DNA from 4 places in the Rhodococcus sp. NPDC057297 genome. Region 2 is predicted to be linked to each of the others. Evidence: riboswitches for the same ligand, from Rfam matches in the RefSeq annotation. Region 2 holds a riboswitch; each other region holds the start of a gene.

Region 1 (7,425 bases), on a different contig from region 2:
GAAACACCCGGCTCACTCTGCCACCACGCGTCGGGGAAGGATGGTGCAGGTGGACGAGGAACAGATCATCGGCGAGGACTACTCCGACAGCAGACTCGATCGGCAACAGTGGAACAGCCGAAGTTACGTTGCCTGCACCTTCCGGGATGCGGACCTCAGCGGACTGGAGACGACGTCCGTGGTGTTCACCGAGTGCGACTTCACCGGGACCGATCTGACCGAATCGGTTCACCGCGATGCGGCCTTCCGGTCCTGTACGTTCACTCGAACCAATCTGCTGCACTCCATTTTTCGCAATTCGACGTTCATGGGCTCGACATTCGTCGATTGTCGGCTCCGGCCCGCGACGTTCGACGAGGTCGACTTCACCCTGGCAGGCCTTGGCGGCGCCGACCTGCGCGGAGTGGATCTGACGGGATGTCGATTCGTCGAGGCCAACCTCGTGAACACCGACCTGCGCAAGGCGACGCTCGTGTCGGTCGATCTCTCCGGTGCCCGGGCCACCGGCGCAAAACTCGACGCCGCGGATCTGCGTGGGTCGAGGGTGGACGGGGCACTCTGGGTGGGGACCTCGCTCGTCGGTGCGAAGATCGAGCTCACCCAGGCGGTGGCCTACGCGCAAGCGCAGGGACTGGCTGTCGAGGGGTGAGAAATCGGCCAGTGACAGACCTGGAACAATACGGGTCGTGACTGCAACGATTCTGGACGGTAAGACGACCCGCGACGAGATCTTCGTCGATCTCACCGAGCGGGTTCGGACCCTACGGGAGAACGGCATCGTTCCCGGCCTGGCGACGGTGCTCGTCGGCGATGATCCGGGTTCGGCTGCCTACGTGCGGGGCAAGCACAACGACTGCGCGAAGGTCGGCATCACGTCGATTCGACGCGATCTCCCCGCCGACATCACCCAGGCGGATCTCGAAGGCGTCATCGACGAGCTCAACGCCAATCCGGCATGCACCGGGTACATCGTCCAGCTCCCGTTGCCGAAGCATCTCGACGAGAACGCAGCGCTCGAACGCATCGACCCGGACAAGGATGCCGACGGCCTGCACCCGATCAACCTCGGGCGTCTGGTTCTGGGCAAGGACGCGGCGCTGCCGTGTACGCCGCGCGGAATCGTGCATCTATTGCGTCGGTACGACGTGCAGATCGATGGAGCCCATGCCGTTGTCGTCGGTCGTGGTGTGACGGTGGGCCGCCCGATCGGACTCCTGCTGACTCGCAAGTCGGAGAACGCGACAGTGACGCTGTGTCACACCGGAACTCGTGATCTTGCCGCCGAGGTGTCGCGCGCCGACATCGTCATCGCGGCCGCTGGAGTGCCAGGCATCATCACCGCCGACATGGTCAAGCCGGGTGCTGCGGTCCTCGACGTGGGCGTCAGCAGGACCGAGGACGGTCTGCGCGGCGACGTCGCTGCGGGTGTCGCGGACGTTGCGGGATTCGTCTCACCGAACCCTGGCGGCGTCGGACCGCTCACTCGCGCGTTCTTGCTGTCCAACGTCGTCGAACGTGCCGAGCGAGACCTCGCGGCGACGGTCTGACGTCGCATGGGCGCTCAGATCCGCAAGAACCTACCGCTACTGGCCGTGATGGTCGTCCTCGCGGCCGCGCTCCTGCTCGTTCTTGCGGACAGGTGGCGTCGCGGGTCTTTCGTGCTGGGCGTGGCAACTCTTCTCGCGGCGGGTTTCCGGCTGTGCGTTCCCGAAAACCGCGTGGGGCTGCTCGCGGTACGAAGCCGTGGCTTCGATGTGTCCGCCCTTGCGCTGGTGGGCGGCGCCATTGTCTTCCTGTCGTCCTCGATCGACCCACTCGGTACGGACTGAGCACCGCACCGAGTCGGTCGACTCGTGAGCTCAGACCCTGCGAGCGGCGCGTGCGTGCTGCATCGTCTCGCCGAGCAGCTTCGCGACGGCCCCGGCTTCGGTGAGAAAGCCGTCGTGACCGTCTCGGGATTGAATGACTTCGAGTCCACGGCACTCCGGTAGACCGCGCGCGATTTCCTTCTGCTGACGCAGCGGATACAACCGGTCGGAATCCACACCGCCGACGATGGTCGGCACGGTGGCCAGCGCCAGCGCGGCGTCGACCCCTCCTCGTCCGCGACCGATGTCGTGCCGGTTCATCGCTTCGCTGAGCAACACGTAGGTGCCGGCGTCGAACCTGTCGGCCAACTTGTTGGCCTGGTGCTGAAGGTAGCTGTCGATGGCGTACCGGCCACCGTTCCAGGGGTTTTCGTCGCCCTGAGGGTTGTTCTCGAACCTGAGGTCGAGCTCGCTCTCGGTGCGATACGTCAGGTGCGCGATGCGCCGAGCGATCTTCAGTCCAGCGCGAGGGGATCGTGACGTGCCGTGGTAATCACCGCCCTGCCAGTCCGGATCCGACGCGATCGCTTCCATCTGAGTGGTCTGCGTGCCGATCTGATCCGCGGTGGCGCGGGCGCCGACGGCGAGTACCAGAGCGGCGCCGACACGCTCGGGATGGCCGACTATCCACTCCAGAGTGCGCATGCCGCCCATGGAACCGCCGACGACGGCAGCAAAGCGTTGGATGCCGAGTGCATCCGCGAGCGCGACCTCGGCCGCAACCTGGTCGCGAATGGAGATGCCGGGGAATCGGCTGCCGTAGGGCTTACCGTCCTCGGCAAGCGAGCTGGGGCCCGTCGTTCCGCCACAGCCACCGAGGACGTTCGATGCGACGACGCACCACTCGTCGGTGTCGATCGGTGCGCCGGGTCCGACCATCCCGTTCCACCAGCCAGGTAACGCATGATCCGTGTCGGCGGGTCCGCTGACATGCGAATCGCCGGTGAGAGCGTGCTCGACGAGAACCACGTTGTCGCGTCCGGGTGCGAGCTCACCCCAGCGCTGCACCGCAACGCTCACTTGGGGGAGCGAGGCACCGCTCTCGAGATCGAGCGGGCCGATGTCGATACTGCCGAGCCGTCCGTCCGGCGGCGGGAATCCCGCGGCCGGACGGACGTCGTGCACGGAGCCGATGGTCAAGATGCCGCCGCTGCGAATCCGGTTTCGAGATCGGCGAGAATGTCGTCGATCCCCTCGATGCCAACAGCGAGCCTGACCAGGCCCGGAGTGACGCCCGAGGCCAATTGCTCCTCCGGCGTCAACTGCGAATGTGTGGTCGAGGCGGGGTGAATGACAAGTGAACGCACATCACCGATGTTAGCCACATGGCTGTGGAGGCTCAGCGCGTTGACGAACTTCTTGCCGGCGTCGACGCCTCCCTTCAGCTCGAACGCGATGATGGCGCCCTGCCCTTTCGGGGCGAGTTCCTGGCCGCGGCGGTACCACGGCGACGACTTCAGGCCCGCATAGTTGATGGACTCCACCTCGTCCCGCGCTTCGAGGAACGCCGCCACCTTCTGTGCGTTCTCGACGTGACGTTCGATGCGCAGGCTCAGCGTCTCCAACCCCTGGCTGATGAGGAACGCGTTGAACGGAGACACAGCCGCACCGACATCACGCAGCAACTGGACGCGGGCCTTGAGCGCGAACGCCGGAGCGCCGAGGTCCGCGAACACGACGCCGTGGTAGCTGGGGTCGGCGGTCGTGAAGTTGGTGTGGCGTCCCTGCGTCCAATCGAAGGTGCCACCGTCGACGATGACGCCCGCAATGGCGGTGCCGTGCCCACCGAGGTACTTCGTCGCCGAGTGCACGACGATGTCCGCGCCGTGCTTCAGCGGCTGAATGAGATACGGCGTCGCGACGGTGTTGTCGACGATGAGCGGAATCCCGCTCTCGTGCGCCACCGCGGAGATGCCGGGGATGTCGAGGATGTCGTTCTTCGGGTTGGAGATGGTCTCGCCGTAGAACGCTTTGGTGTTCGGCGTGATGGCTGCGCGCCACTGCTCCAGATCGTCCGGATCCTCGACGAACGTGACCTGCACGCCGAACTTCGGGAGCGTGTAATGAAACAGGTTGTACGTTCCGCCGTACAGACGCGGGCTGGAGACGATGTGGTCGCCCGCTTCCGCGAGGTTGAGGATCGCGAACGTCTCGGCCGCCTGACCGGAAGCCAGGAGCAAGGCGGCGACCCCGCCCTCGAGAGCAGCGATGCGCTGCTCGACCACGTCCTGGGTGGGGTTGATGATGCGGGTGTAGATGTTGCCCGGTTCTGCCAGCCCGAACAGCGCGGCGGCGTGATCGGTGTTGTCGAACGTGTACGACGTGGTCTGGTAGATGGGCAGAGCGCGCGCGTTGGTCGCACCGTCCGGGGTCTGACCCGTGTGAATCTGCTTGGTCTCGAATGCCCACGAAGCAGTGGGGTCTTCGATGGGGGCGCCGGTGGCGTCCACGACGTCAGGGGTGTTGTCGGTCATGTGAGTGATAACTCCGTCTTCGAAGGATGATCAGGTTTCGAATCGGCTCTGGTCGGAAGAGCCGGGGCGGGGCGTATCGGTACAACAACACATGATCAACCTCTTCCTGGGGCCGCCGACGCATCGGACAGTCCCGGTCAGTGGGCCCGCCGACATCATGTGACATCACCGTGGCGGGCCCGCGCTTGCTCGACGGCCACGCGTGCGCGCAGCCGACTAACCAGGTCTTCTCACCCGGGGCACCCCACCGCGGTTGGAGGGTTGCCGGCCAGCAAGCCGGGGCTCGATGCTGGCACTCATGACCTGGCGTGAATCCTAGCGGTGCGATCGAATTCGGGAAACAAGGAGTCCGGGCACAACCCGCCTGCGGAATGTTCATTGGACTAGGGCGTGAGCACAATCACCGCCCGAGGATTCGAAATTTGCTTGTGCGGGGGATGAGAATCGATGCCTCGGACGTTGCCGACTGAGTTCGTCCTTTATCTTCTTGATCGATTCCGAAAACCCGAAAGGTCGTAGTGCCGTGTCTGTCACCGATTCCGCCCTCGCCAGAAATGTCGGCGCCGTGCGTTCGAAGGTGTCGCACGGTCTGAGTACCAGTAACCGTCCGCACTCCACACGGCGGCGGTTCGCGATGTTCGCCCTGTCCATCGGTGGGTTCGGCATCGGGACCACCGAGTTCGCGTCGATGGGTCTGCTTCCCGACGTGGCGTCGAGCATGGGAATCTCGGAGCCGTCGGCCGGTCACATGATCTCCGCGTACGCCCTCGGCGTCGTCGTCGGGGCGCCTGCGATTGCAACCCTGGCCGCGCGGGTTCCGCGTCGAGCACTGTTGATCGCTCTGATGGTGGCGTTCACCCTGGGCAACCTCGGCACCGTGTTCGCTCCCAGTTTCAACGAACTGGTCGCATCCAGGTTCGTTGCCGGCTTGCCTCACGGTGCCTACTTCGGCATCGCGGCTCTCGTCGCGGCGCATCTTGCCGAGCCGGGCAAGCGGGCCAAAGCGGTCGCCATGGTCATGATGGGACTCTCGATCGCCAACGTCGTCGGTGTTCCCGCAGCCACCTGGCTGGGGCAACTCCTCGGCTGGCGCAGTGCGTTCGCCGTCGTGGGCGTGATCGGTGCCCTCACCGTCGCAGCCTTGATCATGTGGATGCCTCGTCTCGACGGCATGCCGACCACCAATCCGATCACCGAGCTCGGTGCACTTCGCCGAAGCCAGGTGTGGATGACGCTGTTCGTCGGCATGGTCGGCTTCGGTGGCATGTTCGCCGTGTACACCTACATCTCGTCGACGCTGACCGACGTCGCGGGACTGGCACGCACTCTGGTGCCGGTCGCGCTGATGATCTACGGCCTCGGCATGGTAGCCGGCAACTACTTCGGCGGATGGCTCGCGGACCGCTTCAAGCTGAGGGGAACGTTCTTCGGGCTGGCATCGATGGCCGTGTTCCTGGCTGCGTTCGTTCTGGCCGCACACAACCCGATCAGCGCGTTGATCCTGGTGTTCCTGATCGGCGCGTCGGGCTCGTCGGTGATCCCCGGACTGCAGACCCGGTTGATGGACGTCGCCGAGGACGCTCAGACACTGGCGGCGTCGCTCAATCACGCGGCGTTCAACCTCGCCAATGCAATCGGTGCTGCGCTCGGTGGTGCCGTCATCGCCGCCGGTTTCGGCTACACGGCGCCCGCGGCTGCAGGTGCGATCCTGGCCGTCGCAGGTCTCGCCGTTCTGTCCACCGCGATGTGGATGCAGCGTCGGACCGACGCTCGCGCTGCTTGATCCAGGCCGAGATCGTTCAGCTCGTGGTGGTGGCTGCGCCGTCCCCCGCGAGCGTGCCGGCGAAGGCCGGGACCAACTTGTCGATCACGTACGGCAGGCTCAGGACGCTGGTGAAGTAGATCGCGCCTGCTGTGACGTCATCGGTGAACACGAGCTTGTTCTCTTTCACCCGCTCGAGGTTCCGATACACCTGCTCCTGCTCGAGTGCGGTGCGATCTTCGGGCTTCTCGGTGGCCCACAGCAGCACGTCGGCCGAATCCAGGACCGACAGGTTCTCGAGCGGAATGTATGCCTGGCCGCTGCCGTCCGCAGGTGCGTATTCATCGATGTCCGACGGCACGGCGAACCCGAGGTCGGTCAGAAAATCCGTGCTCAAGCCGTTCTGATAGGCGATGGCGTCGCCGTCGTAGAAGGCGTTCTGAAGGAAAATCGCCTTGGTTCCCTCGAACTCCGGGTGCTCGGACCTCGCGGACGCGAACTTCTCGTCGACGCCCGAGATGAGATTGTCGACGTCGTCCTTCTTACCGACAGCGGTGCCGATGCTGCGAGCTTGAACATCCCACGGTTCGAAAAATCCGGTGTACTCACCGGACTGAGCAATGGTGGGGGCGATCTCACTGAGCTTCGAGTAGGTCTCCTGGTCGAGACCCGCGTTCGTACCGATGATCAGATCGGGGTCCAACGCGGCGATTCGCTCGTACTGAAATCCGTCGGAATTGTCCAGCACCTCTGGCTGTGCGTCGCCGAGCGCGTCCTGTGCCCACGGCCAGGTGGCGTACGGCTGCTCGCCGTACCACTCGGTGATTCCGACGGGAGTGACGCCGAGGGCGAGAAGGGTGTCCTGCTCTGTGTAACCCACGGAGACGACGCGTTGCGGTTCCGATTCCACCGTCGTCTCGCCGAAGGCGTGGTCGACGGTCACCGGAAACGCGCCGCTCGACTCCGCGCCGCTGGTGGGAGTGCTCGTTGTGTCGCCGGACGAACTCGAGCAAGCGGACAGCAGAAGTGCTGCAGCAGCCGCGGCGGCGGCCCACCGGAGCAGTCGCGTGGATTCGGCCATGAGGGTGCCTTTCGGAGGGGGAGTGACGTGGCTCGAGTTCTGTCGGGCCTCGTTCAGATCCGTAAGGGTAGCCGACCCTAATGTGGGCGCATCGAGCCGCGTCCCGCGTCGCTCACGCGGCCCGACGGATCTTCACCGAACCTCCACATTTCCCGACGGACTCCTCCATGTTCGGGCTCTAGGGTCGACATCATGAACCGCACAGTGCTGGTCGTCGACGACGAACCCACGATCTCCGAC
Region 2 (7,425 bases):
TCGGTGTGCGTGACGGTCACCGTCGGGACGAGGCCGATCGAGCGGGTGCCCGCGGCAGCCCGTGCGGCGATCGCCGCCGCCTCGATCCTGCCCAGTTCGACGCCATCACCGCTCTGAAGCGCGAATGCGTCGGGGAGGAACGCGATGTCGATCCCTGCGCGGTCGGCCGCCTCGATGTGATCGGTCCAGTACTGCGCGGTGAACAGTTCCTCGGCGCGAGAATCCTCCCGCCGCCAGGCATGCGGGTGAATTCCGGCTCCGCGCAGTTCGACGGCGATCAAGAACTTATCGGGCACCTGCGGTCTCCTTGTCGTGACTTCTCGGGCGCGAGTTGCCGGGAATGGCCGCCAGCAACTCACGGGTGTACTCACGCTGTGGCGAATCGAATATCTGTGCCGTCGGCCCGTATTCGACGATCGTCCCGGATTGCATCACCGCGACGGTGTCGCTGATCTGCCGCACGACGGCGAGGTCGTGCGAGATGAACAGGTAGCTCAGGTCCAGTCCGGTCTGCAACTCGTCGAGAAGGTCCAGAATCTGAGCCTGCACCGAGACGTCGAGTGCGGACACCGGTTCGTCCAGAACCACCAGGTCCGGCCTGAGTGCCAGCGCTCGCGCGATCGCAACGCGCTGGCGTTGCCCGCCGGACAGTTCCGCGGGTTTGCGCCGGGAGTAGTCGGCAGGCAACGCGACTCGATTCAACAGCTCCGCGGTCCGCGCCGAACGCTCGGCACTCGTCCCGACCTTGAACGCGTCGAGTGGTTCCTCGATGATCTGCTCGACGGTCAGTTTCGGGTTGAGCGAGGCGTAGGGGTTCTGGTACACGATCTGAACGCGTCGGCGAAGATCACGAAGCCGCGAGCCACGCAAGCCCGTCACCTCGGTCCCGTCGAACTCGACGCGCCCGGACGTCGGCTTCTCCAACCCGATGGTGATGCGCGCCAACGTCGACTTGCCGGATCCGGACTCCCCCACGAGCGACAGTGTCCGCCCACGTTCGACCGTCAACGACGCAGCCTTCACCGCATCGAGGTGCACACCGCCTTTCGGGTCGTTCCGCAGGCTCCACTCCTGCCGTCCGATTCGGAACGTCTTGGACACCTCGGTGGCCGTCAGAATCGGTGTCGTCGACGGCCTGGCCGGCCGCAGTGCCGTCCCCAGGCTGGGTGCGGCTGCCAGCAGCGACCTCGTGTACTCGTGCTTCGGGTTCGCGAGAACTTCGGAGGTACGCCCGGTCTCGACGATGTCACCCTTGCTCATGACGACGAGCCGGTCGGCGCGGTCGGCAGCGACCCCGAGGTCGTGCGTGATGAGCAGAACGGCCGTCCCCGTCTCGGCGATACGGGCGTCCAGGTGGTCGAGGATGCGGCGCTGCACGGTGACGTCGAGCGCGGACGTGGGCTCGTCGGCGATCACGAGCTCGGGCGTGCATGCCAGTGCGATGCCGATGAGAACGCGTTGACGCTGACCGCCCGAGAGATCCTGCGGGTACTGCTGGGCCCGCACCTCGGGGTTGTCGATCCCGGCCTCGGTGAGGATCCTGATCGCTTCGAGCTTCGCCGACCGCTTGGTGGCCAGCCCGTGCACGCGGAGCACCTCGGCCACCTGCTCACCGACTCGGATGACCGGGTTGAGCGACGTCGTCGGGTCCTGGGGAACCAGACCGATGTGAGCCCCGCGCAGGCGGTCCAGCACCTTCTCGGAGGCATCGTCGATCCGCTTGCCGTCGAAGCGGACTTCGCCGGAAGTGATGCGACCCGCGCCGGGAAGCAGACCGATGATCGCGTGTGCCGTCGTCGATTTGCCCGATCCGGACTCACCCACCACCGCCACCACTTCGCCGCGCTCGACTGTCAGCGACACTCCTCGGACCGCGGCACCGTTGCCGTAGTCCACCTGGAGGTTCTCGACTTCCAGAATGGGGCTCATCGTGTGCCTCCCTCGATTGCGTGGCCGACGCGGTGCGCCGACAGGACGACGGCCACGATCACCAGGCCGGGCAGTGTGGTCATCCACCATGCGGTGGCCAGGAAACTCCGGCCCTCGGAGATCAACGATCCCCACTCGGGTGTCGGTGGAACAGCGCCGAATCCGAGGAAACTGAGGGCGGACACCGCCAGCACCGCCTGGCCGAATTCCACTGCGGCAAGGGCGATGACCGGTCCGTAGGAGTTGCGGAGAATGTGGCGCCCGAACACGTCGTACCACCGGACGCCGGAGGCGTAGGCGGCTTCGACGTACAGCGACTGCCGCACACGCAGCACTTCGGAGCGCATGACGCGCGCGAAGTTCGCGACGAGGGAGACACCGACAGCGATGGCGACGTTGCGTGTACCGAACCCGAGCGCCGTGACCAACGCCAGCGAGAGAAGAAGTGCTGGAATCGACAGCAACACGTCGACGATGCGCATCAGGATCGCGTCGACGACGCCGCCGACGGCGCCTGCGAGCAGACCGATCAGCGATCCGGCCACGAGTGCAATCGCGACCGCGAACAACGTTGCGGTGAGCGACAACCCGGCACCGTGGACGACGCGGGTGTAGAGGTCACGTCCGATGTTGTCGGTTCCGAACCAGTGCGCCGCGCTCGGCCCTTGCAATTTGTCCGCAGGCGTTCCCTTCAGAGGGTCCCCACTGGCGAAGAGCGAGGGAAACAATGCGAAGCCGACGGCGAGAACCAGTACGACGACCGACAGCGCCAGCCAGATGTTCTTCACCAGTGACCGCACACGCGGTCTACGACGAACAGGGTTCGGCTTCGGGACGACGGGTTCAGCGGTGGCGACCGTCTCGACGCGGGTCAGGATGTCAGACATGTGCCTTCTCCTTCGCGGGAGCGGACTGCTTGTACTCGGACACGATCCGAGGGTCGATCAACGGATAGAACAGGTCGACCAGCAGGTTGACCAGAACGAACACCAGCGACGTCAGAACGACGATGCCCTGTACCACAGGAATGTCCTGCGCCAGAACGGACGTCTGAGTCAACCTGCCGACACCGGCCCTGGAGAAGACCGTCTCCACGACGACCGATCCGGCGAGCAGGTTGCCGACGAGTACACCCGCGATGGTGAAGGCCGGAATCGAGGACAGCCGCACGACGTGCTTGGTCTGTACTCGCAGACGTGACACTCCCTTGGCGCGGGCAGATTCGACGAACGGTTGCTTCCAGGTCGTGGTCATCGATGTGGCGAGAACCTGAGCGATCACGGCACCCGTCGGCAACGCGAGCGTGATCGCAGGCAGCACGAGCGACGACGCTCCCTGGTCACCGAACGCGGGGAAGATCCTGAGTTGGAACGAGAACACCTGCAGCAGAAGCAGCCCGACCCAGAAGGTCGGCACCGCGACGCCCAACGGCGGGATGGAGAACAGAAGGGTACGCAGCCACTGGACACGCGTGTAGGTGGCCAGGAAGGCAACCGATCCGCCGAAGATCAGCGACAGCACCAGCGCGGTCGTCGCCAACGCCAGGGTGCTCGGCAGTGCGTCGAGGATGGCCGTCGTGACCTTCTGACCGGTGGCGATGGAAAACCCGAAGTCACCTCGCACTGCACCGCTCAGAGAGTTCCAGTACTGCACCCACACCGGCTGATCCAGTCCGTATCGCGCCTGCAACTCGGCGATGGCCGCCGCGTCGACGGGCGTACCGGACCCCGCCGAGTCGGCGGCGATGCTGACGGGGTCCGACGGCAGAAGGAACAGCACGATGAACGAGATCGTGAACGCCGCCCAGAGAACGAGGACGGCCTGCACGACGCGCAGTGCGAGATAACGAATCATGGTTATTGTCCGCTCAGCCAGGTGTCGAAGAACTGCAGCCGGGCCGACGCCTCGAACTTCAGGTCCTGCACGTTCGGTCCGGCACCGATGGCCTGCGACAGTTCGATCGTCGGAATCCACAGTCCGTTGTCGAGAACCTGCTGCTGCGCGGTAGCGATGATCTCGTTCCTGGCAGCGGTGTCGGTGGTGGCCAACTCCTCGTCGAGCGAGGCGTCGAGGTCGGGAATCGGTCCGCGGGCGTTGAGGTTTCGCCCGTCCACGGCGAAGGACGTACGCAGGATGTCGCCGTCGGCGCGGGTGCTGTTGTAGTACGTCGAGTCGTAGTCCTTCGTCCCCTGACGCGCCGTGGCCTCGGAATTGGAAACGAGCTCGAGCTGCAGATCCACTCCGACGTCGCGAAGCTGCTGCTGCGTCAGTTCGAGGATCGCCTGATTACCGGCGAACACCGCGCTGAACATGACCTTGAACGAGAGCTTCTGGCCGTCCTTCTCGCGGATTCCGTCGGCACCGGGCACCCAGCCTGCTGCGTCGAGAATCGATTTCGCCTTCTCCGGGTCGTACGTGACGTCCGCCAACTCCGTGTAACCGGGGGTCTTGCTGGCCAGCGTGCTCGTCGCGACCTTGAAGTCGGGTCCGAGAATGGTGTCGATCAGTTCCTGACGGTTGATCGCCGGCACCAGCGCCTTACGGACCTCGGGATCCTGCAGCACCCCGCGAGTGACGTTGGGTTGGAAGCCGAACGGTGTGCCCGGGTTGGACGTCGTCAGAATCTGCCCTCCGGTGGCCTCGATCTGCGGCGCGTCCTGAGGAAGCGCGTCGGAGATGGCGTCGAGCTGGTTGGAGGACAAGCTGCCGGTACGCACACCCGACTCGGGTACGACGGTGAACTCGATCGTGTCGAGGTATGCCTCGCCCTCGTGTCCGAACACGTCCGAGCCCCAGTCGTACCCGGTGCGCTTGGCCAACGTGACCGACCTGTCCTGCTGATAATCGGCGTAGGTGAACGGCCCGCTGCCGACGTTGGAGCCGTCGCACCGTTCCTCGGCAGGCTTGGCGACGGTGGACAGCGCCTGAAGGCCCAACTGCGCCGTCGACGTCGCCTGCAGGAACTGTGCGTTCGGGCCGTCGAAGTCGACCTGCGCAGTGAGCGGGTCGACGACAGTGGTGCCCTGGTAACCCGACAGGTAGCTACCACCGAGCGGCGACTTGGCCGTGGTCAGGATGTTCACGATCGAGTCGAAATTGGCCTTCACCGCCTCCGCGTCGACCGGTGTGCCGTCGCTGAACGTGACACCGTCCTTCAGCGTGAACGTGAACGACGACGCGTCGGGTGCGACTTCCCAGCTCTCTGCGAGCCAGGGAGTGATCTCGCCCGTCTCCGGGTCCTGATCCGTCAGCGAGTCGACGACCTGCCTGACTACGTAGATCGTCTGGTTGGTTCCCGACTGAGCGGGGTCCGAGCAGGTGGGAGCCCCCGACAGTCCGTAGCGCAGAGTGCCACCGGCGGTGGGCTCACCGGCGTCGGCCGCGGTGGATGCCCCGCCACCGCCACAAGCTGTGAGCACGATACTCAGGGCAGCGACAGCGCTGACACCTGCAAAAACTGAACGTGAAGACACCGAGATACTCCGGATCTTGATAGGACGCCATCGACGCGCGCGAGATCGCCGCGCCGAACCAGGCGGAAAGGGATGAAGAGCGTGCAGTCCGAGTTGAAACTCAGCGGCGACAGATCGAGCCGGACAACCGGCACAGATCCACGTGAATACGGCCCCAGGCCGTGACGAAGCCCTCGCTGTGCTGCGTGCTGTTCATCGTTCCTCCATCGGTCCCGGCGGTAGCACCCTCACCCGCGTGTTTCACCCCGCGGGGGGTTGCTGCGACGTCATGGAGCCAGGTCTCTCGGTCGCTCTGGATGGTGTTTCGCCGACGAGTCTACGACGACGCAGGCGGGTCACGCCAATTGGGTAGGTTTCCTACCGGCAAACTAGGTGAAGTTCTTGCGCAGTACTTCCCCGAAGTGCTCGGCCTCCTCGAGGTGCGGATAGCCGGAGAAGATGAACTCCTCGATCCCGACGCCGACGTACTCGCGGATTCGCTCGGCCACCTCGTCGTGGCTCCCGACGAGGGCCGTGCCCGCTCCGCCGCGGACCAGCCCGAAACCGGCCCACAGATTGGGTCCGACCACAAGCTTCGTTCGGTCCCCACCGTGCAGATCCAGCATTCGCCGCTGCCCTTCGGATCCGATGCTGCGCAACGCTTTCTGGCGCCGCGCAACGAGTTCGTCGTCGACACCCGAGATCAGATTCTCCGCGACCTGCCACGCCTCCTCACTGGTTTCCCTCGTCACCACGTGCAGGCGAATCCCGCCGCGAATGCTCCGCCCCTTCTCCCTCGCGGCGGCCTTGACCGCGGCGAGCTTGTCCGCGACCTGCGCGGGCGGTTCTCCCCAGGTGAGAAACACGTCCGCCTCGGAGGCTGCGACGTCGATCGCCTCCGGCGAGGACCCGCCCAGGTACACCTCGGGCAGCGGAGTAGATGCGTACCCGCCGAATCCACCTGCAGGCCGGTCCACCTCGTAGAACTCACTGTGCACCGAGACTGCCTCGCCGTCGCCCACGGCTCGCGCGATCTGGAGGAACTCCTGCGCTCGACGGTACCGCGACTGCTTGTCCAGCGTGTCGCCGTACGCTCGCTGCTCGGCGTCGTCTCCACCGACGACGACATTCAACAACGCACGTCCGGCCGACAATCGTTGGAACGTGCTCACCATCTGCGCGGACAGGACAGGCGCCACGGCACCGGGACGAAAAGCCACCAGGAACTTCAGATTCTTCGTCGCCGAAATCAGCGCTGACGTCACCAGCCACGCGTCCTCGCAGTGCGCACCCGTCGGCGTCAGAACCGCGTGAAAACCCAGCCGATCGACGGTCTGCGCGACCTGCGTGAGGTAGTCGAGCGACGCCTCCCGGTGGCCGGTGTCCGCAACGACGACTCCGGTGGCCCCGATGCCGACTCCGTGCGACGCGCCACCCAGACGTTCGTCGTCACCGCCCGTCGGGAGAAACCACGAGAACTTCGGTGTCACCGAGGCCTTCTGGCTCACTTCAGTTCGTGTCGCTTCTGTTCGTGTCACTGCTGTCTCCGATCAGCTCTACGCCTGCTGTCCGTCACTGCACATACGAGAGACCCGATCAGCATCATGCCACTGACCCCGAGTCCGAGGCCTGCCGCACGCCCGAAGTCGGTGTCGTCGGCCGCGAGCACCCCCAGGTAGATACCCGGCACCGCGGCGAGGGAAATTGTTGCCGAAAGTCGTTGGGACAGTTGCAGAAATCCGGCCGCGACGCCGTTGGCCTGGGGAGGCGAGTACTCGAGCGTCATCGCGCGATTCGGTGCGTCCACGAATCCACTTGCCACGCCGGACAACACCGCGAGCACGACGAACGCCGGTACCGTCGCACCCCGGGGCAGGTATGCGATCACGCCGATGTAGCCGGCCACCACGAACAGTTCGAGCACGATCGCACCGACCACGGCACTCCGGCCGAACTTCGCTACGACCCTCCATCCGAACGCAGACGTCACCGCCATCAGAATCGAACTGCCGACCATGATCAGAGCGGCCTGCAGCGCGGGGTA
Region 3 (7,425 bases), on a different contig from region 2:
GAGCGCACGTTGGACTCGGGAGACCACCTCGCGTTGAGCCGGGTCCGGGATGATCGCGTCGAGTGGGATCGGCATGCCTGTTTCACCCGACTGTGTGGTGTCGAATTCGCTGCTGGAGAAGGGATCTGCCGCCTCGAACCAGGCCATCAACGTACGCGACAAACGTTCGATCACCGGTTCCGCCGAATCCAATGACTTTCCCTCCAGACTCGACCATTCGGACAGAAGTTCGGCGTACCGGGAACGCTGCTCGTCGTCGGCGATCGACGCCGCGTAGAACGACAGAAATTCCTGCGGTGCCTTACCCGAGATGGCGAGTACCTCGAGCAAGTCACGCTCTCGCTCGAGCGCTGTGCGGACTTCTGACGTCGGGGCGGATTCGAGAGCGCCGGCCAACAGTCCGGCGACCTTCGGAGGGAGCGCGGAGAGCGGCCGACCGCTCTCGACGTCGTCGACCATCGAGGAAAGCTTGATCAGCCGCTGTGTCAGTTTGGCGCGTTCGGCCTCGAGTGCTGCGACGAGTGCGCGTAGATCAGCGATTGTGTCGTCAGCGCCCTCGATGTCAGAGGCGTCGCGCGCGAGAACCGCGGCAACCGATCCGAGCGGGACGCCGTTGGTCGCGAGCCAGCGAATGCGCATGAGTCGAACGACATCGTTCATCGTGTACTCGCGGTAGCCGTTCCCGCGCCGTTGAGGCTCGGCGAGCAGACCGAGGCGGTGGTAGTGACGCACCGTTCTCGGTGTGGTGTCGGCCGCGGTAGCGAGTTGCCCTATCTGCATGCCTTCAGTCTCAACCATGACCTAGCGTCAAGGTCAATGCCTGAAATCTGCCGCCCCACCCTGAGCCCACACACCACAACGCCCACCGGCGCTCACGTAGTTTCAACCGGACCGACGCGTTGACCGGTTGAGACCAAGCTGCGCGTCCGCGCCAACTGCCGCTATCTCGGCCCTTCGACCTCAATTCCTGCGGCATTTGCCTTGTCGACGTCATGGGTCGAAGTGAAGAACATGTTGAAGACAACCTTCATCTCTTCGACGACGTCGATATGACTCTGCAACACGTCGACCATGTTGTTCTCGCCGCCCACAGCCTTTTTGGCAAAAATGTCCTGCAGTTGAAGGCCCATATCGAAGTCACCCCAGCCGGTAACGTTCCTGAGATCCCTCGCAGTCTTTTGGTGCCCCTTCAATTTTGCGATGTACTTGTCGCACGCTTCGTAGCAGGCGTGGGCAGCTTCCTCGTTCAGATACAACTGATTGTTGTCTGCAGCAACAGCCAGGGCCTTCCAATAGGTGACCGGTTCTCCAGGATTACTCATCGAGCCCCCTACTTCGGTGCGGCCGGAACCGCAAACTCCAGATCGTTGACGTGCCTCTCGACTACTTCGCAGGCATCCACGCCGTCGTCCATCTCATACAGCGCAGTGAACACCACAACGCCTGGCGGGACATCGATAGCGATCTTGCAGTCTCTGAGCGCCTTACCGAACTCGGTAACGTACATGTAGCCATCGCGACCACCGATTGTTAGATCACGGCCGTCACGATTAGAGGGGTCGGCACGGGCTTCGTCGAGCGTGTGCTCAATCGATGACATCACGCTCAGTCCGTAAGGCGAATTCGCGCCTCCTGGAGCACTGAACACGCACCGCGCCCAGTCCGGAACCTCGATACTGCGACCCCACCCTTCCTGACGGGTGGAGTTGTCCAACCCAGTTGCGTCCACCGCTTCTGGGGTGATGCTGCACGGATCCCAGCGTTCAGCAGCGACGGGACTGCCCTCGATACCCCCATTGCATCCGGCAAGCAGTGCCGCTACAGCCATCGATGCCGCTATTCGTGTACGCACCCGACCCCCTCGATCACGTCGATCAACAGGTTAGACGCAACAACCATCGAAATGGTTCCAGTCAGGCGCCACCAACAGGTCGGCCGGGGGGTTCTCTCTCATCGATCAGTTCGCCGACGATCGTTAACGAGCCGGTTCTGCCCTTGGGGCACCCCAGTCGATGGAGGCGGCAATGCCGGTAGGTCGACACAGATCGTCTCTCGCACACCCTGTCGCTACACGCTCACGTTGCATCCAGTGCGAGAAATCGGAGTACGAGCGTTAGGCCACGACCATCGCTGCGCGTCCGCGCCAACTGCCGCTATCTCGGCCCTTCGACCTCAATTCCTGCGGCATTTGCCTTGTCGACGTCACGGGTCGAAGTGAAGAACTTGTTGAAGACAACCTTCATTTCTTCGACGACGTCGATATGACTCTGCAACACGTCGACCATGTTGTTCTCGCCGCCTTCGGCTTTGTCGGCGAAAACCTTCTGCAGATGAAGTCCCATATCGAAGTCACCCCAGCCCGTCAGATCCCGAAGGTCCCGGGCAGTGTCCTGGTGTGCCCGTAGTCTCTCGATGTATTTTTCGCAGGACTCGTAACACGCCTGTGCCGCCTCGGAATTCAGGTACAGCTGATTGTTGTCAGCAGCTAGAGCTAGCGCCTGCCAGTATGTTGTTGGTTCGTCACTACTCATTTAGCCCCCCCTACTTGGACGCGGCAGGAACCGCGGACTCTAAATCTTCGACATGCATGGCTACCACCTCGCACGCGTCCACACCGTCTGCTTTGTTGTACAGCGCTTTGAAGACCACCACCCCCCGCGGCACCTCGACAGCGATCTGGCAGTCACGGATCGCGTCACCGAACTCAGTCCTGAACATGTAGGCGTCGCGCCCACCGATGAATAGATCGCGGCCATCCAAGTTGGTCGATTTTGCCCGAGCCTCAGCGATCGTGTGGTCCGTCGAAGACAGCACGCTCAATCCATAGCGCGAGTCGGCGCCACCTGGCGCCCGGAATACACATCTACCCCAGTCCGGGACTTCGATGCCCCTGCCCCACCCTGCTTCGCGGTACTCAGGATCCAAGCCCGTTGCCGCGACTGCCGACTGTTCGATGCTGCACGGATCCCAACGTTCAGCAGCCACGGGACTGCCCTCGACACCCCCACCGCATCCGGCAAGGAGAGCCAACAAAGCCACCTGCGCCGCTATCCGTCTACGCACCCGACCCCCTCGATCACGTCGATCAACAGGTTAGACGCATCGACCATCGAAACGGTTCCACTTGACCGCAGTGCGGTGACCTACAGGTCGGCCGGTCGTGCGAGGGATCTGACTGTCGACTCGGATGCTCGATACCCTGCCTCGTACATCCATGGCCAGTCGGCGAAATCCTCCGGGTCGACGACGAGGGACTCGATCCCGCCGTTGCCGAGCCGTTTCGGCCGGTTCGCCGGGTGGGACGGGAAGTCCTCGATCAGGTACTCACGCTGAAGACTTTGACGAAAGATCAGCCACGTCTCGGGAGTGAAGCCAACAGCTTCCGCCCTCTTGGCAAGATCTATCCACGCGTCGATGTTGGTGTAGCCACCGTCGAGGATGTGTTGCCTCGTCGCGATCATCGCGAAGGTTCCGTACCAGATCGGCGGGTAGTCGAGCAGGGTTCGGCACCACCGTCGCCTGCGTTCCGGCGGGATCGGGTTCCACTTCGCTTGTGCCTCAGCAAGTCCGAATGGATCAGACATGACTCACCTCGTCCCGGAGGTTCGGTACCTCCATCGACTTGCTCGCCGACGGTCGTCGGTCGAGCCGGTTCTTCCCCTGGGGCACCCCTGTCGATGGAAACGGGGTTGCCGGACAGTCGGCCAGGTACCGCGTGACTGCCACTCTTGAACCTGCATCCGACGATACTCGCCTTGGTCGTCGACCGACCAGCACTACCTCGTCGTCCGACGCGTGCGCTGAATGAACCGTCTCGAACCGATCATGTTCGACGTCGACCTACGGCACGAAGGGAATACCGTTTAGCAACGGTAGTACGAACAGACCTTGCAGCGACGATGCATGATTCGAGCCACGCCCGAACGGTTCCTCCCTGCAGTGTGACACCCAGCGAAGGGCCGCATCCCCGTCGAGGTGAATGAGGATGCGGCCCTTCGTTGGACAGAACTTCAGATCAGCCCAGCAGTTGCTGCATGGTGTCGATTTCTTGCTGCTGCGTGTCGACGATCGTGCGGGCCATCTGCTGCGCGTCCGGGTTGGATCCGTTCGCGATCTCGGCTTGCGCCATCTCGATCGCACCGGTGTGGTGAGCGATCATCATCGTCAACCACTGCCGATCGAACTCCGCACCCGTCAGGCCGGCCAACGCATCCATGTCCTGTTGGGTCATCATGCCCATTCCCGAGCCGTGATCCATGCCGCCCATGGTGCCCATGTCCCCCGAGGGTGCGGGCTGACCCCACTCGGCCAGCCAGCTCGTCAGCTGGTCCATCTCGGGCTGCTGCGCGGCAGCGATCGCCGACGCCAACGCCTGCACGTCCGGGTTGTCGCTACGGCCTTGCACCATCTCCGCCATCTCGACTGCCTGTGCGTGGTGTGGATACATCATCCGCGCAAACATCACGTCGGCATCGTTGAACTGAGCCGACGCACTCGCCGGCATCGACGACATAGTCGCGGACGACATCGACGTCATCGAATGCTCGTCCATCGATGAATCGGTCGAGGTGTCACTACAGCCGCTCAGCAGGAACGCGCCGACGGTGGCAGCGGCGATCGAGGCGGCAATCTTGGTATGCATGTGAAACTCCTTGCAAGAGTGAGTAGAACAGGGAATCAGATCCGCCGGTAGACGCTCGTCGACCGGGCTCCCTGTCACACTCGCAAGGTCACCGATTTGTCCAACACCCACAATGTCCACGGAGGAGCTCGCTCCTGAGTCGAGTCGACGCCCATGTGGCGCCACTCGGTCGATATCGGCGACAGGTCGATCTCACCGCTCGTCGCCGGGTCGGTCAGCGCAGACCACGACACCGTGGTGCCCATGCAGGGGTGCATCATCTGATGCGCCGACGGGCAGTCATGCTCGCCGAATGCGACAGGAACCGAGCCGTCGACGGCGTCCGACGCCACCATCGAGCCATGATCGCCGATCATCGATCCAGACGCCGACAGAACCGGCGTCACAGAATGCATCAGCAGCACCCCGAACACCACCAGGGCAATCAGAAGTCCAGTCGAGGCTGCGCCCCGTCCACGGAAGCCGACTGACTGCATGCCATCGACGATAGCAACATATACCCCCAGGGGGTAGCCCCGCCGGGCGGAATCCGCAGACCACTGGACAGCAAACCAGTCGACAACCGGGCACAGTTCGCCGTTCGCGTGACCTACTGACGCATCGTCCATCTACTGGGGCCGCTTGGGAATGCAGCGCAGTTCATCTCCGTCCTCGACGTGTGCGCTCGGCGAAACGGTCGAGTGCATCGAGGATCTCATCCGCTTGCCAGACGCGGTTTCGTCGCCCCTTCGAGGTCTGATGGAGAACTTCCGCGCCGACGAGTCGATCGATGGCCCGCTGAGCAGCCATGTCGCTGACACCGAATGTCCTTTGCACGAAGGCGTTGTCGATTACCGGTTGTGCAATCAGAGCGTCGAGGAGGCTCCACACAACCGATTCACGACGCGCAACCACGCCGGCGCCGAACCGGTCACGCACACCGGCGAGTTCGTCGACCAGCATCCTTCCGTTGGATACAGCTGCGAACGCCGCGGCATTCAGCCGGCGAACGATCGGTTCGACATCGCCCTGTCGGTACAAGTCGAGACTCGCAAAATACGACGCAGTATCGGCCAGCAGACCCGCGGACAGCGGAACCGTGACGCGTTCGACCACGTCTGCCCGACGGAGCATTGTATGTACCAACGACCTGCCGGTACGACCGTTGCCGTCGGTGAACGGGTGGATGGTCTCGAACTGCGCGTGCGCGACGGCCACCTGAGGAAGGACGGGCAGATCAGCTCTCGACGCGAACACGAAGAGGTCGTCCAAACAGGCCCCGAGTCGATCGTGATGCGGCGGAACGAATGCGGCGTGGTGGGGCCCGAAATCGGAGCCACCGATCCAGACCTGCTGAGTTCGCCATTGCCCTGCGTCGGGATCGCCCGCAGGCTCCATCAGTGCCCTGTGCATGGCCAGTACCGATCCGGCAGACACCGTCGAACTCGCTGCCAGTGCGGCCTCCATCGCACGCACGTTGCCGCTGACGATCGATGCGTTGCGACTGGTGGGTGAACCCAGCTCGGCCAGCGCGAGGGACCGCGCGCCGACCGTGAGGTTTTCGATCTGTGACGAGGCCGCACTCTCGGATCTGAGCAAGATCGAACTCATCGGCGCTAACTCGGTCGACGAGCCGAGACGCTGCGATGCGTACTCGTCGAATCGGACGATTTCACGCAGCGCGTCCTCGGATTCGGCCGCGACTTCATCGGTGAGTCGGAGTTCCAGATCGGCGATCCGCGGAGGCACTGCAGCCCTGTAGTCACCTGCATGCAGCTTGCGCTGTGTCCTGGAGGCAGCAGCGGCCGACGATTGCCATGGCCGATCTTCGTACTCGACGGCGGCCAGGCCGCTGTTCGAATCATTGGCCATCATGCAACCATACCAAACCTTAAATGACTATCGTTTGGTATGGGCCATGGTCATCCTTAGGCGGTTGACCGACTTCGGCCTCCTACACCATGCGCCTCAGCAGCGGGACCACCTCTGCTGAGATGCGGTTGCACACGGCCTGACGACGCGAAGAAACCACCGGGATGATCAGTACAGCATCCGCAACGGACGCGGCTTCGATATCGGCGACGAGGCCGGCCAGCCCGCTCGACGTTCCGACGTAACGAACCGTCTTGGTTGCGCCGGTCGAGGACGAAGCCAATTCCTTTCGTGCCGTGCGTGCGTCCTCGGCGATGTGCGTTTCCAACTCGAGAACGACGGCAACACTCGTCGCATCTTCTCCCTCGGTTCCGAGTTCACGTCGTATCCGCGTGCGCATCGACTGGGCTTGGCCGAGGTCGTCGGCTCGAATGAACACGGTCTTGGCCGGCGGAGATCCCGTGAGCCACACGTGGTCTTCAACGTCCGCCGTCGCGGACACGTCGAGGCACACATGGATTGTCGATGACTCGTGCTCGTCCGACTCCACTCCCGACGAACTCGCCATTTGGCTGGTCATGGCTGTGACGCGGCAAACTCTGCTGCAGCAGCTACGACGTCGGTTGCGAACGTTCCGAGTGTCACCGTGGTTGCGCCGCCGTCGACCGGGATGACGGTGCCGTTGACGTAGGCCGCCATGTCGCTGGCGAGGAAGGTAGCGACCGAGGCAATGTCGTCGGGAAACCCGACCCGACGCGAGGGCTGTCCGGGTCCGAGTCGCGCGGCCAGGAAGTCGGTGAACTGCTCGGATTTCGCGGGCTCGACGCCGAAGGTGCGGGCCATGATGGGAGTCATGATGATTCCGGGCGCGATGGCGTTCGATCGAATCCCGCTGGGGCCCAGTTCCGCGGCGGCCTGTCGCACCAGCCCTA
Region 4 (7,425 bases), 150 kb from region 2:
CTGGAGAGGCGATTTGGTCGAGTCGTTGATCCGACTCCTGAGCTAGTGCGCTACTGGGGCTAGAAGAAGTCCAGCGTTCGGCCGACGAAAGCAAGCACGACGATCACGACGATCAGTCCGATCACGCCCAACACCGCGACGGGCATGGCCAGGCTGCGCTGCGGAGGCTCGTGCTGCGGTCCGCTCACTCCCGTCTCGGCGGGAGGGGTATCGCCCGGCGTGACGCCGCCGCCGGCCTCGAGGCCTGCAGTGTCGTCGGGTTCAGGATTCTGAGCAGTCATGAGTTGTAGTTACCCGTCCCTGTCGGCTCCAATCAGGAGTGGAGCCTGCAGAATTTCAGGACGCCGGGTTCAACGTTCGAGAGCGGCACGTGCGATTGCGCCGGTGAAGAGGGCGGAGATGGCGTCGCCGATGGCATCGTGGTCGATCTCTTCCGGGTCGACGGAGTGTTCGACGGCGAGGCCGGAGATCAAGGCGAGCAGTGAGGTTGCGACGCGGCGCGCGTCGATTCCGGTGCCGACGCCCCAGTCGTCGGCTCGTTCGGCGATCAGTCGTTCGAGTTCGTCGCGGAGACGGCGGCGTTCGCGGCGATATCCGTCGGCGAGACTGGGGTCTCGGCCGGCTTGGATGCCGTATTCGGTGACGAGCAGTGGCCAGCGCGGTTCGTCGACGACCCAGGAGGCGATGGCGTCGCCGCTTCTGCCTGCGGCGTCGCCTGGGCCGAGTCCGGAGACGGTGTCGATGACGCGGGTGGCCAGATCCATGGATTTCTTGGACAGCAACTCTGCGAAGAGTGCCTGTTTGGATTCGAAGTTGGAGTAGACGGCGCCCTTGGTGAATCCCGCTCTGCGGGCGATGTCCTGCAGTTTGGCTGCGGCGTAGCCGTTCTCCGTGAATTCGTCGGCGGCAGCGTCGAGCAGACGTTCGCGCACGTTTTCGCGGCCGGGCCGTTGTGTCGGCGCCCACTGTGCTTGACCTCGTCCATTCACGATACCTAGAGTATTCAATACCTGAGGTATTCACAATTGCGTCGAAGGGACTCGCATGCGCAAGGTCGTCTGGATCGCGTTCGGGGTACTGCTGCTCCAACTCGGCTTCATCGCCAGCTACGTTGCCGCGTTCCATCAGCCCACCCCGCGGGACATCCCCATCGCCGTGGTGGCCGAGCAGGGTCTGCCCGCAGGAATCGACACCGACACCGCGGACAAGCTCAACGCCATCGACGGCTCACCGCTCGACGCGCGTGCGGTCGCCAGCACCGAAGATGCCAGGTCGTTGATCCGCGACCGCGAGGTGCTGGGCGCCTACGTGGTCAGCGCCTCGGGCACCGACACGGTCATCACGGCAAGCGCCGCGGGCAGTTCCATCTCCGCTGCCCTCGAGTCGATCTTCACCGAGGTCGAGGCCTCGCAGGGCCGTCAGTTCGTCGTCCGCGACGACATTCCCGTCGGGATCCACGACAACCGCGGACTGTCCGGGTTCTACCTGTCCGTCGGCTGGGTCGTCGGCGGATACCTGCTGGCCGCCGCGATCGGCCTGCTCGTCGGCGCCCCGAAGTCCCGCCGCGACGCCGCTGCCCAACTCGGAATCTTCGCCGCGTATTCCGTGCTGTCCGGTGCGCTGGGAGCACTGATCGTCACCCACCTGCTCGGCACGTTCGCCGGTCACTGGTTCCCGCTGTGGCTCCTCGGCACCGGGGTGGTGTTCGCGACGTCGATGTTCACGCTCGGGCTGCGCGCGGCCATCGGAGTGGCGGCGGTGCCGATCGCCATCATCGTGTTCGTGATCCTCGGAAACCCGAGTGCCGGAGGCGCGTTCGGACCGTACGTACTCCCCGAGTTCTACGCTGCCGTCGGACGGTGGATCACGCCGGGAATCGGAACCGAGGGTGTGCGCAGCATCGTGTACTTCTCCGGGACGGGCCTCGGCCAGCCTGCGCTGGCCCTCGCGGTGTACTCGGTGGTGGGAATCGCCCTGCTGTTCGCCTTCACGAAGGCCGCACGAACCGAGCAACCGGACGCACTCCCAGTATCCTGACCACCATGACAACCACCTTCCCCCTCCCTTTGCCAGATCTCGCGGTGCGCACTCTCGGCGGCGCGGTCGTGTGGGCGAACGACGAAACGTTCGCGGAGAAGGAGAATCTGGTCAAGCCGGGGAAGGCCGATTACCAGACCGCCACCTTCGGTCACAAAGGGCAGATCTACGACGGTTGGGAGACGCGGCGGCGTCGGGAATCGGGTTACGACGAGGCCATCGTGCGGCTCGGAGCGCCCGGTGTCGTCGACGCAGTCGTCGTCGACACCGCCTGGTTCACCGGCAACTATCCGCCGGAGATTTCCGTCGAAGCGGCGTCCGTCGAAGGCTTCCCGTCGGCGAAGGAGCTGTACGAGGACACCAAGTGGGAGACCATCGTCCCGAAAAGCGCCGTCGAGGGCGACTCGGAGAACCGCTTCAAGGTGGCCTCGGACGAGCGCTGGACCCACGTCAAGCTCAGCATCTACCCGGATGGCGGTGTCGCACGGTTGCGGGTGCTGGGTCGAGGAAAGCCGGATCCGCGTTTCATCGCCGCAGGCCCGTTCGATCTCGCGGCGCTCGAGAACGGCGGGTACGTCTCGGCGTGCTCCAACATGTTCTACAGCTCACCCAACAATCTGTTGTTCCCCGGACCGCCTCGCTCGATGGGCGAAGGATGGGAGACATCACGCCGCCGTAACGACGCCAACGACTGGGTCCAGGTCACCCTCGCCGGAACGGGCACCATCCACCTGGCCGAGCTCGACACGTCGTGCTTCCTCGGAAACGCTCCCGGTGCAGCGTCGTTGAAGGGCAAACTCGGAAACGGTGAATGGATCGAACTGCTGCCGCGCACTCGTCTGCAGCCGGACACCAGGCACCGCTTCCTGCTCGATCACACCGAGCCGGTGTCCGAGGTGCGCATGGACATCTTCCCCGACGGCGGCATGGCGCGGCTCAGGCTGTTCGGCGAACTGCGCACCGAGTAAAGGCGCACCGAGTAAAGGCGCAACGAGTAACTGCGAACGGGGCCGAGTGGCAATACCATTGGAAGATGCCCCGGCTACTTCACCCGAACGCAGCCCACGTCGCGGACATTCTGATTTCGCGCGGACACCACGGCGTCGTCGTCACCTCGCCCGAACCGACACCGACGGCCGAGGCCGCCGCTGAATCGTTGGGTGTCGCCGTCGGCGCGATCGTGAAGTCGCTGGTCTTCCTGCTCGACGACGACCCGGTTCTTCTGCTCGTGTCGGGTGCACACCAGGTGAACCTGGAGGCGACGGGCGCCCGCCTCGACGGAACCCTGACGCGTGCCCCACTCGACGTCGTCAAACACGCGACCGGGCAGCCGATCGGCGGCATCGCGCCCGTCGGCCACCCCACCAACCTGCCCACCTACGTGGACGAGTCACTGGCCGAACACAAAGAGCTGTGGGCGGCGGCAGGGCATCCGAACACTGTCTTCCGGACCACCAGTGCAGAACTACTGCGCATCACCGCAGGCCTCGCGGTCGCCGTCACCTGAACACGTGACCGGGCCGCGAGGTGCCCTGAGTCAGGACGCGAGGACTCGGCTGCGACGAGCGACGCCCGCACCTTCGAGAACTGCATCCGCTGCGAAGACCACGCCGCGGTCCTCCAGCCACGGCACGACACCGTCGGCGACGCGGTCCAGATTCCGGGACGTGGGCCCGACGGGTACCAGCGTCACACCGTCGGCGACGTCGGCTGCCTTGACGTCGGCGATCAGGCCGGCCAGGCCGGACGGTGTTCCGACGTAGCGAATGGATCCGGGGACCGTGGGCGCGTCGAGGGCCGCGAACTCGCGGCGAGCCGTCCTTGCGTCGTCGGCGATGTGGATTTCGATGTCGAGGAACACGGCGACGCTGTCCGCGTCCTTGCCCACCTCGACGGCCTCGGCGCGGGCACGAGCACGTGCCTGCTGCCCTTCACGAAGGTCGGCGGCGTGGATCCGCACGACTGTCTCGGTGGGGGCTGCGTCGGTGATTTCGGTCCACTGCGACGGGTGGACGAGTGCTACGCGTACGGCTGAACTGTTCGACATGAAGGTGAAGTCCTTCTGATGCAAGCAGGGATATGACGGCTGAGGCCTAGCCCGAACGCCTACACGAACCCGAAGCGGTACGGCACAGATCGACGTAGCGATCCGACCAGAGTCCGCTCTGCGACAGAGCAATTGCTGTCATGAAGCGATGCTAACCGTTTGTGTGGCGCATGGGGATCCCACGCCTGCGGCACCGTCGACCAGATCGGGGAACGGGCGGGGATCCGGCACCGGATTCCACCATCCGCCGTCCTCCTCGTACGTCCAGGACGGGCCGTCGGTTGCGAGGGTCCGGACCGCGTCGATCAGCCTGTCGACGTCGCTTCCGGAACTGCCGAGCCCCAGGCTGGCGCGTACGGCTCCGCCTGCGTGGCCGAGCCTGGACAGCAGTGGATGAGCGCAGAACTTGCCGTCGCGCACACCGATTCCGTGCTCTGCCGACAGGTACGCGGCGATCTCGCCCGGGCCGTACCCGTCGACCGTGAATGTGACAATGCCCACAGTGTCCGGGGCGTCGCTCCAGACCGTCAGAAGGCTGACGCCGTCGATCGACGACAAGCCGTCGCGCAGACGGTCGGACAGTTCGCGCTCGTGCGAGATCGATCCTGCCGACTCGTGCAGAGCCAGCGCCTCGCATGCAGTGGCCAGTGCGACGACTCCCAGGACGTTCGGGGTTCCGGCCTCGTGACGCGCGGGCACCGGCGCCCATTCGGTCCGATCGATCGAAACCGAGCGCACGGCGCCGCCTCCGGCGAGGTACGGCTCGGCCGCGTCGAGCCAGTCCCGCTTGCCGACGAGGACGCCTGCACCGTGTGGTGCGTACAGCTTGTGGCCGGAGAACGCGAGGTAGTCGACACCCAGATCACCGATGTCGATGCGGCGATGCGGCACCAACTGCGCGCCGTCGACGAGGATGCGCGCGCCGTGCGAGTGCGCGAGCTGGGCCAGTTCGCGGATCGGCAACACCTCTCCGGTGACGTTCGATGCGCCGGTGATCGCGAGCAGCGCAGCAGGTTTCGTCTCCAGTTCGACCTCGACGCGCGTCAGCGTCTCGGCGATCGAGTCGGCGGCGACCACAACGCGACGGTCCCTCCAGGGCAACAGGTTCGCGTGGTGCTCGATGTCCAGCACCACGGTGTCACCCGGCACGCACCCGGCGAGCAAGTTCAGCGAATCCGTGGTGTTCCTGGTGAAGACGACGACCGAATCCGGTTGTGCGCCCACGAAATCGGCTACCGTCACCCGAGCCTTCTCGTACGCAGCCGTGCACACACGGGATGCGTACCCGGCGCCGCGATGCACGCTCGAGTAGTACGGAAGCAACTCGGCGATCCGTGCGGTGACCTCGGCGAGCGCAGGCGCACTGGCCGCGTAGTCGAAATTGGCGTACGTGCAACTCGTTCCGTCGACCAACGGGACCTGAAGGTCAGCTCCGCTGACGGCGGCGAAAGACGCACACGAGTTGTTCAGAACAGCAGTCATGACAAATAACCCCTTGTCGATCAAGGGACCCGACGTACCTGTCAGAAATCGAGTCCGCGCTTGCTGCACCGGTTTTCCGGCGCCAGCCAGGTCGTCACCCGGAGCACCCCACCGCGGAGGAGGGTTGCCGACCAGCAAGCCGGGGCTCGATGCTGGTACTCATGACCTGAAAAGAGGATGGCAAACGTGGCGAGGGATTGTCAACCTCCCAGGTAGGAAACCCTTCGACGGGGGCAAACGGGGCACTTCCTAGTAGAATCCGCGCAATGCCGAGCTACGACTTGTGTCGGAAGGGGACAGCCGAGACTGTTCACCTTCTGGACAACCGAACATGAGATAACGACGCGCGACGTTCGTTCGAATTTCGGTACCACACGAGAAGAAGGACACCCGGTTGTCTGTGCAATCACCATCGGAAACGGCCGACACCCGCAACGGGGTTCCGCCCGAGTTCCTGCGCGGTGAGCGTGCTCCACAGGAACGCACGCTCATCGACATCCTGCGGTCCACGACGTCGCAGTTTCCCGACGCACCGGCCATCGACGACGGCACTGTCTCCGTCAGCTATCGCGAACTGATCGAGGACATCGACGAAGGCGCTCAGTGGCTGGCCAGGGCCGGCGTCCGGCGCGGCGATCGCGTCGGCATCCGGATGCCGTCCGGTTCCTTCTCTCTGTACGTCGCAATTCTGTCGATCCTGAACGCAGGCGCCGCCTACGTGCCGGTCGATGCCGACGACCCCGACGAGCGGGCCGAGCTCGTCTTCGGCGAGGCCAAAGTGACCGCTGTTGTCACAGCTGGCGGTATCGCCGCAGGTACGGCCGAGAAGCAGGACACACCCGCCCCCGATGCTCTGACGACCCCGACTCCCGACGACGACGCGTGGGTCATCTTCACCTCCGGCTCCACCGGCACCCCGAAGGGTGTTGCGGTCAGTCATCGCAACGCAGCGGCGTTCGTCGACGCCGAGGCTCGGATGTTCATGCAGGACGATCCGCTGGGACCGGGCGACCGTGTCCTCGCCGGCTTGTCGGTGGCGTTCGACGCCTCGTGCGAGGAGATGTGGCTGGCGTGGCGGCACGGTGCATGCCTGGTGCCCGCTCCCCGATCGCTGGTGCGCAGTGGGTTCGACCTCGGGCCGTGGCTGGTGTCCCGCGACATCTCCGTCGTCTCGACCGTCCCGACGCTCGCTGCCCTGTGGCCTGCCGTCGCGTTGGAAGCCGTGCGACTGCTGATCTTCGGCGGCGAAGCGTGCCCGCCGGAACTGGCCGAGCGTCTTGCCGTCGACGGCCGCGAGGTGTGGAACACCTACGGACCCACCGAGGCCACCGTCGTCGCGTGCGCGTCGATCATGGATGGCAAGGGACCTGTTCGGATCGGTCTTCCTCTCGACGGGTGGGACCTGGCCGTCGTCGACGGCTCGGGCAACCCTGTTGCCGTCGGAGAAGTCGGTGAGCTGGTGATCGGCGGCGTCGGCCTTGCCCGTTATCTCGATCCGGCCAAGGACGCCGAGAAGTACGCACCGATGCCGACGCTCGGATGGGACCGCGCCTACCGCAGCGGAGACCTCGTCAAGCTCGAGCTCGAAGGCTTGCTGTTCCAGGGCCGCGCCGACGATCAGATCAAGTTGGGTGGCCGACGGATCGAGCTCGGTGAGATCGACAACGCGTTGCAGGCGCTTCCCGGTGTCGGTGGTGCGGCCGCTGCCGTGCGCAAGACCGGCGCAGGCAATTCGGTGCTCGTCGGCTATCTGGCCAGCACCGATCCTCACTTCGACGTGGAGGCCGCCCGCCGGATTCTGGCCGAACAGTTGCCGTCGGCACTCGTTCCGCGGCTCGCGCTCGTCGAGGAGATGCCGA

Evidence for each region. Region 2 has a riboswitch for S-adenosylmethionine ahead of ACFULT_RS12190 (putative leader peptide). Riboswitches for the same ligand answer to the same signal wherever they lie in the genome.
Region 1: linked by a shared signal. The riboswitch ahead of ACFULT_RS23250 (bifunctional o-acetylhomoserine/o-acetylserine sulfhydrylase) and the one ahead of ACFULT_RS12190 (putative leader peptide) in region 2 are both predicted to bind S-adenosylmethionine.
Region 3: linked by a shared signal. The riboswitch ahead of ACFULT_RS21335 (mandelate racemase/muconate lactonizing protein) and the one ahead of ACFULT_RS12190 (putative leader peptide) in region 2 are both predicted to bind S-adenosylmethionine.
Region 4: linked by a shared signal. The riboswitch ahead of ACFULT_RS11455 (aminotransferase class V-fold PLP-dependent enzyme) and the one ahead of ACFULT_RS12190 (putative leader peptide) in region 2 are both predicted to bind S-adenosylmethionine.

What each region holds. Positions count from the first base shown of each region.
Region 1 covers NZ_JBHUZE010000010.1:2,462-9,886, forward strand. The annotation lists gene ACFULT_RS23225 (tRNA (cytidine(34)-2'-O)-methyltransferase) at 1-7, opposite strand, end outside; gene ACFULT_RS23230 (pentapeptide repeat-containing protein) at 41-649, shown strand; gene ACFULT_RS23235 (bifunctional methylenetetrahydrofolate dehydrogenase/methenyltetrahydrofolate cyclohydrolase) at 687-1,547, shown strand; gene ACFULT_RS23240 (DUF3017 domain-containing protein) at 1,554-1,829, shown strand; gene ACFULT_RS23245 (homoserine O-acetyltransferase) at 1,860-3,008, opposite strand; gene ACFULT_RS23250 (bifunctional o-acetylhomoserine/o-acetylserine sulfhydrylase) at 3,005-4,342, opposite strand; SAM riboswitch class IV at 4,519-4,646, opposite strand; gene ACFULT_RS23255 (MFS transporter) at 4,977-6,125, shown strand; gene ACFULT_RS23260 (iron-siderophore ABC transporter substrate-binding protein) at 6,142-7,185, opposite strand; gene ACFULT_RS23265 (response regulator transcription factor) at 7,378-7,425, shown strand, end outside.
Region 2 covers NZ_JBHUZE010000003.1:462,481-469,905, reverse strand. The annotation lists gene ACFULT_RS12215 (LLM class flavin-dependent oxidoreductase) at 1-296, opposite strand, end outside; gene ACFULT_RS12210 (ABC transporter ATP-binding protein) at 286-1,929, opposite strand; gene ACFULT_RS12205 (ABC transporter permease) at 1,926-2,816, opposite strand; gene ACFULT_RS12200 (ABC transporter permease) at 2,809-3,783, opposite strand; gene ACFULT_RS12195 (ABC transporter substrate-binding protein) at 3,786-5,402, opposite strand; gene ACFULT_RS12190 (putative leader peptide) at 5,503-5,598, opposite strand; SAM riboswitch class I at 5,603-5,705, opposite strand; gene ACFULT_RS12185 (LLM class flavin-dependent oxidoreductase) at 5,771-6,871, opposite strand; gene ACFULT_RS12180 (MFS transporter) at 6,916-7,425, opposite strand, start outside.
Region 3 covers NZ_JBHUZE010000008.1:157,741-165,165, reverse strand. The annotation lists gene ACFULT_RS21360 (MerR family transcriptional regulator) at 1-780, opposite strand, end outside; gene ACFULT_RS21355 (hypothetical protein) at 942-1,322, opposite strand; gene ACFULT_RS21350 (DUF3558 family protein) at 1,331-1,828, opposite strand; gene ACFULT_RS21345 (hypothetical protein) at 2,154-2,531, opposite strand; gene ACFULT_RS21340 (DUF3558 family protein) at 2,542-2,985, opposite strand; gene ACFULT_RS21335 (mandelate racemase/muconate lactonizing protein) at 3,144-3,584, opposite strand; SAM riboswitch class IV at 3,614-3,734, opposite strand; gene ACFULT_RS21330 (DUF305 domain-containing protein) at 4,016-4,642, opposite strand; gene ACFULT_RS21325 (DUF6153 family protein) at 4,717-5,118, opposite strand; gene ACFULT_RS21320 (Fic family protein) at 5,282-6,493, opposite strand; gene ACFULT_RS21315 (hypothetical protein) at 6,576-7,073, opposite strand; gene ACFULT_RS21310 (SDR family NAD(P)-dependent oxidoreductase) at 7,070-7,425, opposite strand, start outside.
Region 4 covers NZ_JBHUZE010000003.1:317,333-324,757, reverse strand. The annotation lists gene fes (enterochelin esterase) at 1-46, shown strand, start outside; gene ACFULT_RS11485 (DUF6480 family protein) at 60-281, opposite strand; gene ACFULT_RS11480 (TetR/AcrR family transcriptional regulator) at 351-932, opposite strand; gene ACFULT_RS11475 (membrane protein) at 1,045-2,037, shown strand; gene alc (allantoicase) at 2,043-3,005, shown strand; gene ACFULT_RS11465 (YbaK/EbsC family protein) at 3,071-3,544, shown strand; gene ACFULT_RS11460 (hypothetical protein) at 3,575-4,084, opposite strand; gene ACFULT_RS11455 (aminotransferase class V-fold PLP-dependent enzyme) at 4,223-5,566, opposite strand; SAM riboswitch class IV at 5,618-5,733, opposite strand; gene ACFULT_RS11450 (Pls/PosA family non-ribosomal peptide synthetase) at 5,961-7,425, shown strand, end outside.